DNA from 4 places in the Rahnella sp. AN3-3W3 genome. Region 3 is predicted to be linked to each of the others. Evidence: predicted binding sites of a transcription regulator. Region 3 holds the regulator's gene; each other region holds the start of a gene.
What was found. The regulator LexA, encoded in region 3, represses DNA repair genes until DNA is damaged. The targets are predictions, from matches to a motif close to TNCTGTATGTACATACAGNA.
Positions count from the first base shown of each region.

Region 1: umuD (translesion error-prone DNA polymerase V autoproteolytic subunit) is a predicted target of LexA. The motif match lies at 1,861-1,880, and genes of this name have one in related genera.
Region 2: sulA (SOS-induced cell division inhibitor SulA) is a predicted target of LexA. The motif match lies at 1,750-1,769, and genes of this name have one in related genera.
Region 4: UC15_RS04360 (DNA translocase FtsK 4TM domain-containing protein) is a predicted target of LexA. The motif match lies at 1,684-1,703, and genes of this name have one in related genera.

Region 1 covers NZ_JYDG01000048.1:20,943-24,089, reverse strand. Annotated here, with positions in the region: gene UC15_RS14335 (antirestriction protein ArdA) at 1-235, opposite strand, end outside; gene UC15_RS14330 (hypothetical protein) at 634-1,419, opposite strand; gene UC15_RS14325 (hypothetical protein) at 1,405-1,662, shown strand; gene umuD (translesion error-prone DNA polymerase V autoproteolytic subunit) at 1,895-2,314, shown strand; gene umuC (translesion error-prone DNA polymerase V subunit UmuC) at 2,321-3,147, shown strand, end outside.
Region 2 covers NZ_JYDG01000010.1:159,864-163,010, reverse strand. Annotated here, with positions in the region: gene yccS (YccS family putative transporter) at 1-916, shown strand, start outside; gene UC15_RS04880 (TfoX/Sxy family DNA transformation protein) at 944-1,573, opposite strand; gene sulA (SOS-induced cell division inhibitor SulA) at 1,790-2,296, shown strand; gene ompA (porin OmpA) at 2,654-3,147, shown strand, end outside.
Region 3 covers NZ_JYDG01000006.1:49,442-52,588, forward strand. Annotated here, with positions in the region: gene dinF (MATE family efflux transporter DinF) at 1-1,276, opposite strand, end outside; gene lexA (transcriptional repressor LexA) at 1,575-2,183, opposite strand; gene UC15_RS03135 (diacylglycerol kinase) at 2,303-2,671, opposite strand; gene plsB (glycerol-3-phosphate 1-O-acyltransferase PlsB) at 2,802-3,147, shown strand, end outside.
Region 4 covers NZ_JYDG01000010.1:43,741-46,887, forward strand. Annotated here, with positions in the region: partial or broken gene trxB (thioredoxin-disulfide reductase) at 1-420, opposite strand, end outside; gene lrp (leucine-responsive transcriptional regulator Lrp) at 1,153-1,647, shown strand; gene UC15_RS04360 (DNA translocase FtsK 4TM domain-containing protein) at 1,768-3,147, shown strand, end outside.

The sequences.
Region 1 (3,147 bases), on a different contig from region 3:
AGGCGTCGATAAACTCCCAGCTCACCTGAGTCTCAGATGCAAACTGAGTGGGGATCCCCTCCCAGTCCTGAAACATGAACTCGGCATCATCTTCATCAGCATGCAGCGTGCTGCAGGCCGCGTAAAACTCTTCAGCCGAATCAAAATCAGTCAGATCAAACCACTGGCCGGCAATGCTGCCGCAGTTGTATTTGTGATACGTGCCGACGTATACCGCAGGCGTTGTAGTGCTCATAGAAAATCCTCCGCAGGTTGTGGGATAACAGCTCCGGCTTACGCCGTGACGACACGACAGACGGGCGGAAAGCGGAGGATGCAGGGGCGCACCGGAGGCCGCAGCGCAAACGAGGGAGGAGGTGGTCTGAGCGGGGAACGAGTGAATATTGAACGAGAGAGCAACGGGAAGAACGCCGTACGATGAGTGCGAACGGGTGAGGATTGCGGCGACAGCGAACCCTTGCAGCCGCAGCGGCCCGTCTACAGTGAAGTCACGGCGTTAGCCGTCACAACGTGGGGCAAAATTCATCACGGGTTACAGGCCGGCAGGACAGTAACCCGAAGAAAAACGGAGCGTGCGACGTCCTTTTTTCTGTGAAATACAAAGCGACCGGTCAGCCCGATCGCTCGTTTTCATCATGCAGCGCGTTTAAATGAATCCAGCGCGGCGAGCATATCGGCGATATTCCCTTTCGCTTCTGTGACAGCGTCACGCAACAACTCACGACCAAACCAACCGCGAACGGGCTGATCGGGCAGACGCTTCACATAGGGCACACACGAACGTCCCAGCATCTTGTTGTTTTCACCGTAGCTGATCCTGATTTGCAGCGTACGGAACGTGGCGTTTTTCTGGAGAATGGCATCGATGCAGCTGTCCAGCGCATCATTGCTCCACTCATCGATCCCCTGCTCTGCCGGTTTAGTTTCCGTCACAGAGACGACGAAATTGCGGGTTTTTCGCTGGAACACCGAAGGTCTGTAGGAAGGGTTTACTGCATCGCATAAACGATAGCCATCGGCGGCAACCCTGCCGCAGATGTCGTTGATTTCGGCACGCAGAGCTTTCAGCAGCAGTTGAATCGTTTCCAAAGGCGCCTGCATGTCACTGCTATACCGCAACGTCATTGTGCCAGCGTGAGAGTATCGCTCGCTAAGGTGGTTACGGTTCAGCAGAACAGAAGAACGAGTGTCAGTGATGATCTCTTTGAGTTCGGCGACGACGGTTTCCTCCAGCAGGCCTTTGGCCTCAAGGACGGGCAACAGTGCAAGCAGGGTTTTCGTCTCGAGCTTGCCATAAAACGCAACGCCGTCGCCGGCACGATAATGCTGGTTTGTATCGACTTCCAGACTGGATGGCCACCCGCGGGCGATCAGCTGATTGCGGCAATGGCGAATGATCAGGGTATGTGCGGTATTCATGATGAAATCCTCCGGTTAGGTGCGGCGCAACTTACGCCGTGCCCCCACGACAGCCCTGCGCACAGCGGAATAAACAAGGGCGACGCCGCAAGCCGCAGCGCAGCCGTAAACGGGCTGAATGCACCGTTTACGGCGAGAACGGGTGAGGACGCCGGCGTCAGCGCACCCTTGTTTATGCAGCAGCAGGGCTACAGTGCGGGCACGGCGTTTATGCCCGCCGGGGCAACGCCACGGCATAAATAGCGGAGAGCCTCGACCTCCTTATTGAGAGTATTTTGCCCGCGTGGATAACGTCTCTACAGGGGTTATCACCTACCCATACAGAAGTTACACACTGAAACTGTGGATAACTTCCACTCAAAGTATTTCCGCCGACAAAACAGGCATCTGACCAAACCCTCTCAGACATTTCTTGCCAACATCCAAAAACACCCACCATAATACTGTATATGCATACAGCACAATTAAAGCCTTTATGAAAGCAAAAATCATTTCACCTCTGACCAGCTCACGACTGCAGCTCCCGCTGTTTGCAGACACCTGTCAGGCGGGTTTTCCCAGCCCTGCCACGGACTACGTTGAAAAGACATTGGATTTAAACGAGTTCTGCATCAGCCATCCCTCCGCCACCTTCTTCGTAAAAGCCGAGGGTGATTCGATGATCGAGTCCGGGATATTGTCGGGCGACCTGCTAATCGTGGATAAGGCAGAAAAGGCCTCCCACGGCGACATCGTCATTGCCGCCGTCGAAGGTGAGTTCACCGTGAAACGGCTCTGCACGCATCCGGTGCTGTGCCTGCAACCCATGAACCCGGCCTACTCGCCGATATTTGTTAATCCGGACGACCTGGATATTTTCGGCGTCGTTATCCACGCTATCCATTCGTTTAAGTGACGCGCCATGTATCTGCTCTGTGACGTCAACTCAATGTATGCCAGCGTCGAACAACTATTCAGACCAGACCTGAAGGGTAAGCCAGTCCTCGTGCTCAGCAATAATGACGGCGCGATCGTGGCCCTCAATAAAGAAGCCAAAAAGCTCGGCATTAAACGTTTTGCCCCCTACTTTCAGGCGAAGGACATCATCAGACGTCACCAGGTAACCTGTTTCAGTTCGAACTACGCGCTTTACGGCGACATGTCCGCACGGATCATGTCCACCCTGGAAGAAATGGCCCCAGAGCTGACCATTTACTCAATCGACGAGGCATTTATGAAGGTCACCGGCATAGATTCGTGTGAGTCTTACCTGGCCTTTGGCCAGCGCGTCAGGGCGACGGTGCGGCAGCGCACGGGTCTGACCTGCGGGATCGGGATTGCGCAGACGCTTACGCTGGCAAAGCTGGCCAATCATGCGGCGAAAACGTGGCCGGCTACTGGCGGTGTAGTTGACCTGAGCAACCGCGACCGTCAGCGAAAACTGATGGCTCTGCTGCCGGTGAATGAGACATGGGGGATCGGACGAAAATTATCAGAAAAGCTGAATGCGATGGGCATTAAGACGGTGCTGCAGCTGGCGGACGCCAACCTGAACCTGATGAAGAAGACGTTCGGTGTCGTGGTGGAGCGAACCATACGTGAACTCAACGGCACATCCTGCATATCCATTGAAGCCCTGCCAGCCAAACAGCAGATCATCTGCAGCCGCAGCTTCGGAGAACGCATTACGCAGCTTCAGGATATGAGACAGGCTGTCTGCCAGTACGCCGAACGCGCCGCAGAGAAACT
Region 2 (3,147 bases), on a different contig from region 3:
GGTCAGTGGTTTACATCATGGCTACTGGATATTGCTCACCAGTTTGTTTGTCTGTCAGCCGAACTACAGCGCCACACGCCGCAGGCTGGCGTTAAGGATTATCGGCACTCTTGCCGGTATCGCGCTGGGTATTCCGATACTGTACTTCGTGCCTTCGATTGACGGGCAAATGATCCTGATCGTCATCAGCGGTTTATTATTCTTCGCCTTTCGCACGGTGCAATATGCGCAGGCAACGATGTTTATTACCCTGCTGGTGCTGTTGTGTTTCAACTTGCTGGGAGAAGGTTTTGAAATCGCCATACCCCGCGTCATCGATACGCTGATTGGGTGTGGTATTGCCTGGGCTGCAGTGACATTTATCTGGCCGGACTGGAAATTCAGGCAAATCGACCGCGTTGTCAGCAAAACTTTCGATGCCAACTGCCGCTACCTTGACGCAATTTTGGTGCAATACCATCAGGGAAAAGACAACAGTCTCGATTATCGTCTGGCACGCCGTGATGCGCATAACTGTGATGCGGAACTGGCGTCAGTTGTTTCGAATATGAGTTCGGAGAAGAATAACGACACAACGACCCTGGATGCCGCATTCCGCTTGCTGTGCCTCAACCATACGATGCTGAGCTATATTTCTGCGCTCGGCGCACATCGTGAAAAGCTCGAAGATGCTGAAACCCTTAGCTTGCTGGATGATGCAGTGTGCTGCGTGGACGGGGCTCTGCACCATCTGCCTGCTGAATCCGAGCGTATTCAGCAGGCTCTTGAAAATCTCAGTGCCCGCATTCAGATGAGAACCACGGATTCGGACAGTAAAGAACAGCTTGTATTGCAACAAATTGGATTACTGGTGGCTCATTTACCTGAACTCACCAGTCTTAACAGTAAAATCCTGCCTGCTCATAACCCGGTCTGACGACCCGCAGCCATCATGTGCTGCGGGTTAGTGCGTCATCGGATACTTTTCTTGCTGATGGTTGAACCAATGAGTTAAAAACTCTCTGGACGCCGTTGGCAAGGCTGCTTCATGAAACCCCAAAATTGCGCCTTCCAGTGCCATCAGCAAATTAATGCCCAAATTCTTTTTTTTTATTGCACACAATTTCAGGTATGCCCCGCACGCACCTTGCATCCGAAGGTCCCCCGAATTTTCGATACCGACTTGCCACAGCATCCGCTCAAGAGCCAGCGAGAGATTGGGTAAGTCTTTCAAACGTGATGCTTCACTGTTTTTCTTTGCTTCAATTTCACGACGCATCCCTTTGATAGAAACTCTCGCCAGTCTCAGCAAAATATGGGGATCACTCCATTGCTCATGACTGACTTTGAAATAGCGTAAATGCACATCCATCCCGCGCTTGCGGTAGATCAGACGTTCCATTTTTTTCCGGCAAAAGTGACCTTCTGTATCATCATTCGCCCTCAGGTATAATTCTCCGTCAGACACCAGACCAAACATGGCTCGATCGGCCGATAAACTGAATCCGCCAAACTGCGTTCGCGAGCGTATATTGCCCAGTGGGGCAAACAGTTCCAGACATTCAAGTACTCTTTTTTTTGATTTATTTATCATTGCGTTATCCTTTTCACATTCATTCCTGACTTCCAATTTGAATTACCAGAACCGCTAAATGCAAAATACGCAATGTCGTGAGTGGCAACAAACATAAAATGCAGTTGCAGTGTGTTGCCTTCAAAATTTGCGAGATGTCTTGGAAAAATTGGGTTGATCTTTGCCTATCGCCAGAGTACTGTACATCCATACAGTAACTCACTGGGGTACATCTCTATGCGAACTCAACACCATACAAATCATCATTTTAGTCAGCTTGCTTTGCCCGTTTCCCGTGCACAGGTAAATACGTCTGCATCCTTGAATAATGGTCTGATCACTGAGTTCGTCTATAGTGCCAGCCAACCTGCTTTTGCCCAGTTACTGCTGCCCCTGCTGCAACATCTCGGTATGCAATCACGGTGGTTGTTGTGGCTGACACCACAACAAAAATTGAGCCGTCACTGGTTATCAGAGTCCGGGCTACCGGTGGATAAAATGGTTCAGGTGAATCAGATCACTGCGATGTCTACTGTCGATGCCATGGAAAAAGCATTGCAAACGGGTAACTACAGTGTCGTGCTTGGATGGTTGCCAGATTTGAATGATGCAGAGAGGGAAAGATTACAAATTGCTGCCCGTCAGGGGGGAGCTTATGGCTTCATTATGAAGCCAACAAATGAACAGAATCCAGCTTGTGGACATCACTCAACAGTAAAAATTCACTCTTCTGTATACCATTAGTTCAAAATAGGAATGTTCCTACGAAAATAATGGGGAACTTAGTGATTTGTGCTGAGAAAGCTCCGGAACCCAGTAAAAACGGGCTTCCTGAATGTAGATTGTCTTCAAAAATTGTCAGTAATTGGTCAAAGCCGTTAAGAAATGTGTACGTTTTTCCCTTTTTTTCCACGGTGTTAACACATCAAGCTTGTAAGTTTCGCGCCACGTTGTAGACTTTACAACGCCAAGGTTGCTCAATAATGCCAACGTAAAGTGGCAAGTTCTGAAATGAAGCAATAATCTTGGCGTAAGGATTTTAACCAAGGGCTTAAAAAGCTTAAAGCTCAATTGCCTATTTGGATGATAACGAGGCGCAAAATGAAAAAGACAGCTATCGCATTAGCAGTGGCACTGGCAGGTTTCGCTACCGTAGCGCAAGCCGCCCCTAAAGATAACACCTGGTATACCGGTGGTAAATTGGGCTGGTCCCAATACCATGACACTGGTTTCGCAAATGCTTACGAAGGTATCGGCAACGGCCCTACCCACGAGAGCCAACTGGGTGCAGGTGCGTTCTTGGGTTACCAAGCGAACCAATACCTGGGCTTTGAAATGGGATATGACTGGCTTGGCCGTATGCCTTACAAAGGCAGCGTAAACAATGGCGCGTTCAAAGCACAAGGCGTTCAGCTGGCTGCTAAACTGAGCTACCCACTGACTGACGATCTGGACATCTATACCCGTCTGGGTGGTATGGTTTGGCGTGCAGACGCTAAAGGTAACTTCGACAATGGCGCAGCTGGCCGCGTAAGCGATCACGACACCGGTGTTTCTCCACTGGCAGCCGTTGGTCTTGAATACGCTGTGACCAA
Region 3 (3,147 bases):
CGGTCAGCGCCAGCCATAACGCATGGTTTCCCATTACCGGTAAAGTCATAAGCGTCAGCCCGTATCCGAGCGCTGCAACCACCATGCTGTTACGCATATCCCGCCCGCGTGTGGCACCGATAAACATCCCATCGAGCAGATAACACCAGACCGCCACCAGCGGCAATACAATTTGCCAGCCGAGGTAATGATCCGCCAGCTCACGCAATTCGGGGAGTGAGGTGAGCGCATTTATAATCGCCCCGCCGGCTACGGCATAAATTAGCGCAAAAGCCAGCGCCACCAGTCCGGCCTGACGGCACGCGGCATGCCACACGTTCAGCAGCTTTTCGCGATTGCGCGCACCGAATGCCTCACCGGAATGGGCTTCGATGGCATACGCAAAGCCGTCGAGTGCAAATGCGGTAAAGGTCAGCAGGTTCATCAGAACAGCGTTGACCGCCACAATATGGCTGCCCAGCCGCGCACCCAGTATGGTCAGTGAGGCAAAGCATAGCTGCAACAGCAATGAGCGCAGCATGATGTCGCGGTTAAGTCCGAGAAGACGGCGCAAATTACCGCGCCACGCACTGGTGATTTCTGAACCGGTGATACCGCGTCGTTTCATGACACGCCAGACAAAATACAGCCCGATGAACAACGTGAAATACTCTGCACTGGCAGTTGCCATCGCCGCACCACGTACGTTCAGCCCCAGCCCCATTACCAGCCAGATATCCAGGATAATATTCAGCAGATTTCCCGCGATCAGCAAAATCACCGGCCCGCGAATATACTGGATGCCCAGCAACCAGCCGAGGATCACCAGATTCGCCAGAGAAGCAGGCGCACTGTACCAGCGGATTTCGATAAACAGCCTCGCCTGTTCCAGCACCGACTGACTGCCACCCACGACATGAAACGCCAGCTCCATCAGCGGATGGCGAAATAACAGGATGATGACACCGGCCAGCACCGCCAGCAAAAAGGGCTGCACAAAAGCACGAGCCAGCAACTGATTGTCTTTTGCGCCCAGCGCCTGTGCGGTCATGCCGGTGGTGCTCATGCGCAGAAACAGCAGCATCATGAAGAGGAAAGTCGTGACCATCGAACCAACCGCCACACCACCGAGATAATCGGCACTGTCGAGATGACCGATCACTGCGGTATCGACCAGACCAAGAAGAGGCACCGTGATATTGGAAAAAATCATCGGTAACGCCAGGGTCCAGAGTGCTTTATCCGCGGGGCTTAGAAAGGTATTTTTGAATGATTGTCGCAGGGAATGATGTTGCATAGAGAATCTCATGCCGGAGGTTCAGGTTATGCCTAAAATGACATCGCCCCGAAAGGGGCGATGATGAGAGAAACGCATTTCTCTTTGAATTCACATGGATGCCAGAGGCGGCCGCCATCCATATTCAATGTTTTTTAGTCTTCTCTATCTGACACAGCAATTTCTGACTCAGCAATTTCTGAGCGAGTAATTCGAGTTGCAGGAAGGCGGCAAGTAAGAGAATCCCGATGAGCTGACATGAGTCAGTGATTCGGGTAAACGCACGCAGCCAACGCGTCTGCAGCTCGAAGTACGAAGGTCAGATCCAGTTGCCGTTACGGATGACGCCTACGGCTAGCCCTTCAATGCTGAAATTCTGTTCGCGTAAATCCACCACGATCGGCTGGAATTCGCTGTTCTCAGGCAATAACTGCACCACGCTGCCCTGCTTTTTCAGGCGTTTCACGGTGACTTCATCATCGATACGCGCCACGACAACCTGGCCGTTACGCACGTCCTGCGTTTTATGCACGGCCAGCAAATCGCCGTCGAGGATACCGATATCACGCATCGACATCCCGCTGACGCGCAGCAGGAAATCGGCGCTCGGCTTGAACATCGCCGGATCAACCTGATAATGCCCTTCGATATGTTGCTGTGCCAGCAGCGGCTCACCGGCGGCAACGCGGCCGATCAGCGGTAAACCTTCTTCTTCTTCCATCAGCAGACGGATACCACGAGATGCACCGGAGACAATCTCGATAACGCCTTTACGTGCCAGCGCTTTCAGGTGTTCTTCCGCCGCATTGGGAGAACGGAAACCCAGACGCGATGCAATCTCTGCGCGAGTCGGTGGCATACCGGTGGTGGAGATATGATCGCGAATAAGGTCGTAGACCTCTTGTTGTCTGGTCGTTAAAGCTTTCATTCCGCCCCCTGGTTGTTTATACAGTCTTGCTGTGAGTATATACAGCTAAACGGTCAATGAAAACCTAAGATTGAATAAAAACAGGGCATAACGGTGATTCCTGGAATACAGATTCCAGATCAGAACCATCGCGGCCAAAAGATACTGACCCAGACAAAAATCGCCAATATGATGGTCAGAAGTACGGCAGCAGAACCGATATCTTTTGCCCGCCCTGAGAGCACGTGAAACTCAGGGCCGATACGGTCAATCGCGCATTCCACCGCACTGTTGAGCAACTCGGTGACGCAGACCAGCATCACGGAGCTTACAAGCAAAATGCGTTCAACCGTGCTGACATCGAGCCAGAAAGATAACAAAATTAACGGGATAGCCACGCTGGCTTCCTGGCGAAAAGCCGCTTCGTTCTGCCATGCGGCTTTCAATCCTTTCCAGGAATATCCGGCCGCTTTATAAATTCGGGTAAATCCAGTGACTTGGTTCGCCATTTCGGGTACTGATCCTTGAAGGGTTGTCCTTAAAAGTGTGCCGTATTTTAGCTTTTATATGACCACAGATCTCCACGGATCTTTCTGGTATCCTTGCGGCGAAATGGCTAACAAGAGGCTTCACGTTTTTATGTCAGGTTGGCGTAGACTTTATTACACATTATTGAATTTACCACTCTCATTGCTGGTAAAGAGCAAGGTCATACCTTCAGATCCGGTTACCGAGTTGCATTTGGACCCGACGCGCCCGATTTTGTACGTATTGCCTTACAACTCCAAAGCAGACTTGCTGACGTTGCGTGCGCAATGTCTGGCAGAGAATCTGCCCGATCCCCTTATTCCGCTGGAAATCGACGGAACGCTGCTGCCAAGCCATGTTTTCATTGCTGAAGGCCCGCGCGTGTTCTCGTATTACACGCCGAAGCAGGAATCCGTAAAGCTGTTCCACGACTATCTGGATTTGCACCGCAACAATC
Region 4 (3,147 bases), on a different contig from region 3:
CATCACAGGTGGCGCAGGCAGAAACGCCGCGACCTTTGAACGCTTCTTCAGAAGGCAGACCGATATAACGTGCGGATGCGCCGGTGGCGATGATCAGTGCGTCACAGGTGTATTCGCGCTGTCGCCGGTGAGGCGGAACGGACGGTTCTGCAATTCGACTTTGTTAATGTGGTCGAAAATAATCTCGGTATTAAATTTGGTCGCATGTTCATGCATACGTTCCATCAGACCCGGACCTGTCAGACCTTCCGGATCGCCCGGCCAGTTTTCGACTTCGGTGGTTGTGGTCAGCTGACCGCCTTTTTCAACACCGGTAATCAACACCGGATTAAGGTTGGCGCGTGCTGCATAAACTGCTGCGGTATAACCCGCCGGACCAGAACCTAAAATCAATAATTTACTGTGTTTAACCGTACTCATGCGTAATTCATCTCCGCGGTAGCGACAAGCGATAGACCGATTGTAGGGAAAACGGCGCAGTAAAAAAAGCAAACTCAGATGTTGTTAACGATTTGTCTGATAGTTTTTACAGAGAAACACGGGTAAAAAGGTTTCCTTTGCTGATTATCAGACACTTAACTGTTTGATGAACAGCGTGAAAAACAACGGCGGTGATGTCAGTCGCTGTGAATGTTGTTTAACAGAGTGCGGTCTTTTAGTCACAATTCACGGCAGGTTGTGGGGTTTTGGCTGAATTATTTCGCGCACTGAGTTGTTATTGTCCAAAGAGAAAAGACAGCTAAAAAGGGGGGATCAGCTTTTCAGGTTGGCACGTTCTTCTGATTTTGCTTCTTTTACTTTGACAATCCGCTGTGCATTTGCGAAAACATCAGGGGAAGAAGAAATTAACTGCCTGTCTGTGACTTGAATTTATGCAATTGGCTGCTACCGGACCCGTTCTGGTCTTGCTTTTTTGCGTTTTTGTTGCAGCAGGGTTTAGTGAATCAGGTTGGCTGTATGCAATCTATTAATTTCGCAGGGTTATTTCTTTTGAGTATCCGTTTTACGGTCGTGTTCCTTTTGACAGGGGATCAACGCGGCTTTGGGATGCGTAAACCTTAATAATCGGGTCTTCGCTTGGGACAACCCTTAGACATTGAAGTTGGCTGGGGTATGGCAGGTGCAGGGAAGGACAGCAGAGAGACAATAATAATGGTAGACAACAAAAAACGTCCGGGAAAAGATCTCGACCGTATTGACCGTAACATCCTCAACGAATTGCAAAAGGATGGCCGGATTTCAAACGTCGAGCTTTCCAAACGTGTGGGATTATCTCCAACTCCATGTCTGGAGCGCGTTCGTCGTCTGGAACGTCAGGGCTTCATCAATGGTTATACCGCATTGCTTAACCCGCATTATCTGGATGCCTCGTTGCTGGTGTTTGTTGAGATTACCCTCAACCGTGGCGCGCCGGATGTGTTTGAGCAATTTAACGCGGCAGTACAAAAACTCGAAGATATTCAGGAGTGTCACTTGGTTTCAGGGGACTTCGACTATTTGTTGAAAACCCGCGTACCTGACATGTCCGCCTACCGTAAGCTGTTAGGTGAGACATTACTTCGTCTTCCAGGTGTTAACGACACCCGAACCTATGTGGTCATGGAAGAAGTAAAACAGACAAATCGCCTGGTCATCAAAACCCGGTAATTGTTCAGGTGCAAAACCTTGTAATTTTAGCTACACTCCTGTGTATCTATACAGCTATGGCGCCGGGGACTCTCGGCGCTGTTGCTTTTTCTCAGTTCACAGGAACCTGGAGAGCCTTTCTTGAGCCAGGAATATACAGAAGATAAAGAAGTTACCCTTAAAAAGCTGAGCAATGGTCGCCGTCTTCTGGAGGCTTTGCTGGTGGTGGTAGCGATTTTTGCTGCTTATTTAATGGCGGCATTGGTGAGTTTTAACCCCTCTGATCCAAGCTGGTCTCAGACCGCATGGCATGGGCCAATTCATAACTGGGGCGGTGGTGTGGGAGCCTGGATGGCTGACACGCTGTTCTTCATCTTTGGCGTATTTGGTTACGCTATTCCCCCAATTATTCTATGCCTCTGCTGGGCGGCGTTTCGTCAGCGGGATAAACAGGATTTCGTCGATTATTTTGCCCTTTCGCTGCGCCTTATCGGGACGCTGGCGCTCATTGTCACGTCTTGTGGTCTGGCATCAGTCAATATTGATGACCTTTACTACTTCGCTTCCGGTGGTGTCATCGGCAGTTTGTTGAGTACAGCGATGACGCCGTATTTCAACAACGTGGGTGCGACGCTGGTGTTGTTATGTGTGTGGGCAGCCGGACTGACACTGTTTACCGGCTGGTCATGGCTGACCATTGCCGAGAAAATTGGCGGTGCCGTGCTCGGTGTCACCAACATCGTGACCAACCGTTCCCGTCGTGACGATGATTATGACTACGACGAGCACGACGATCCGTTACTCGAAGACGACGAAGCCAAACCGGTAGCTAAAGTTGCTCCTGTCGTCGCAGGTGCAGCGGCGATCCCTGCGGCTTCCGCAGCGACTGCGGAAACCGATGACGATGACGTGCTGTTCTCTGCGCCTTCAGTTAATGAGCATCCAGCAGCACAAGCACCAGCAGCTTCTGCTCCTGTTTCTTTTGCTGTTCCTGAAACAGCCGCGGCAGTCGCTGAACCGGCTTCGGTCGTGACACCAGCGCCAGCAGCTGATCCTTATGCTGCAGAACCGCCGGTGGCTGAGATTTCACCCTATCCGTCTACGCCGGTTTCAACGGCGCCGCCGCTCTATAATTTCGAAATCCCGGAAGAAACGCCGGTGCCGCGCCATCCGCAGCCGGTACAGCAATCACCTTCTCCTGCGCCGGTTGAGCGCAATCAGGAAGATGGCCCGAGTCTCGGGAACTGGCAAACAGCCGTTGAACCCAGCCGTTCACCGTTTGATTTCAGTTCGCCGGTACCCGATGCCGCGCAGGCCGCCAGCGTCGCTGCTACGGCTGCACTTGCTACGGGGCTGGCTCAGGCAGGGCAGTCTGCGGCATCTTCTGCAACCAATACCTTTATGCCTGCTTTCAGCGCTGTGAGTGATGAAAATCCGCAGGTGAAAAAAGGGTTTGGCCCAGAATTGCCGCGTCCAAATCCGGTGCGTATTCCAACGCGTCGCGAGCTGGCGTCGTACGGC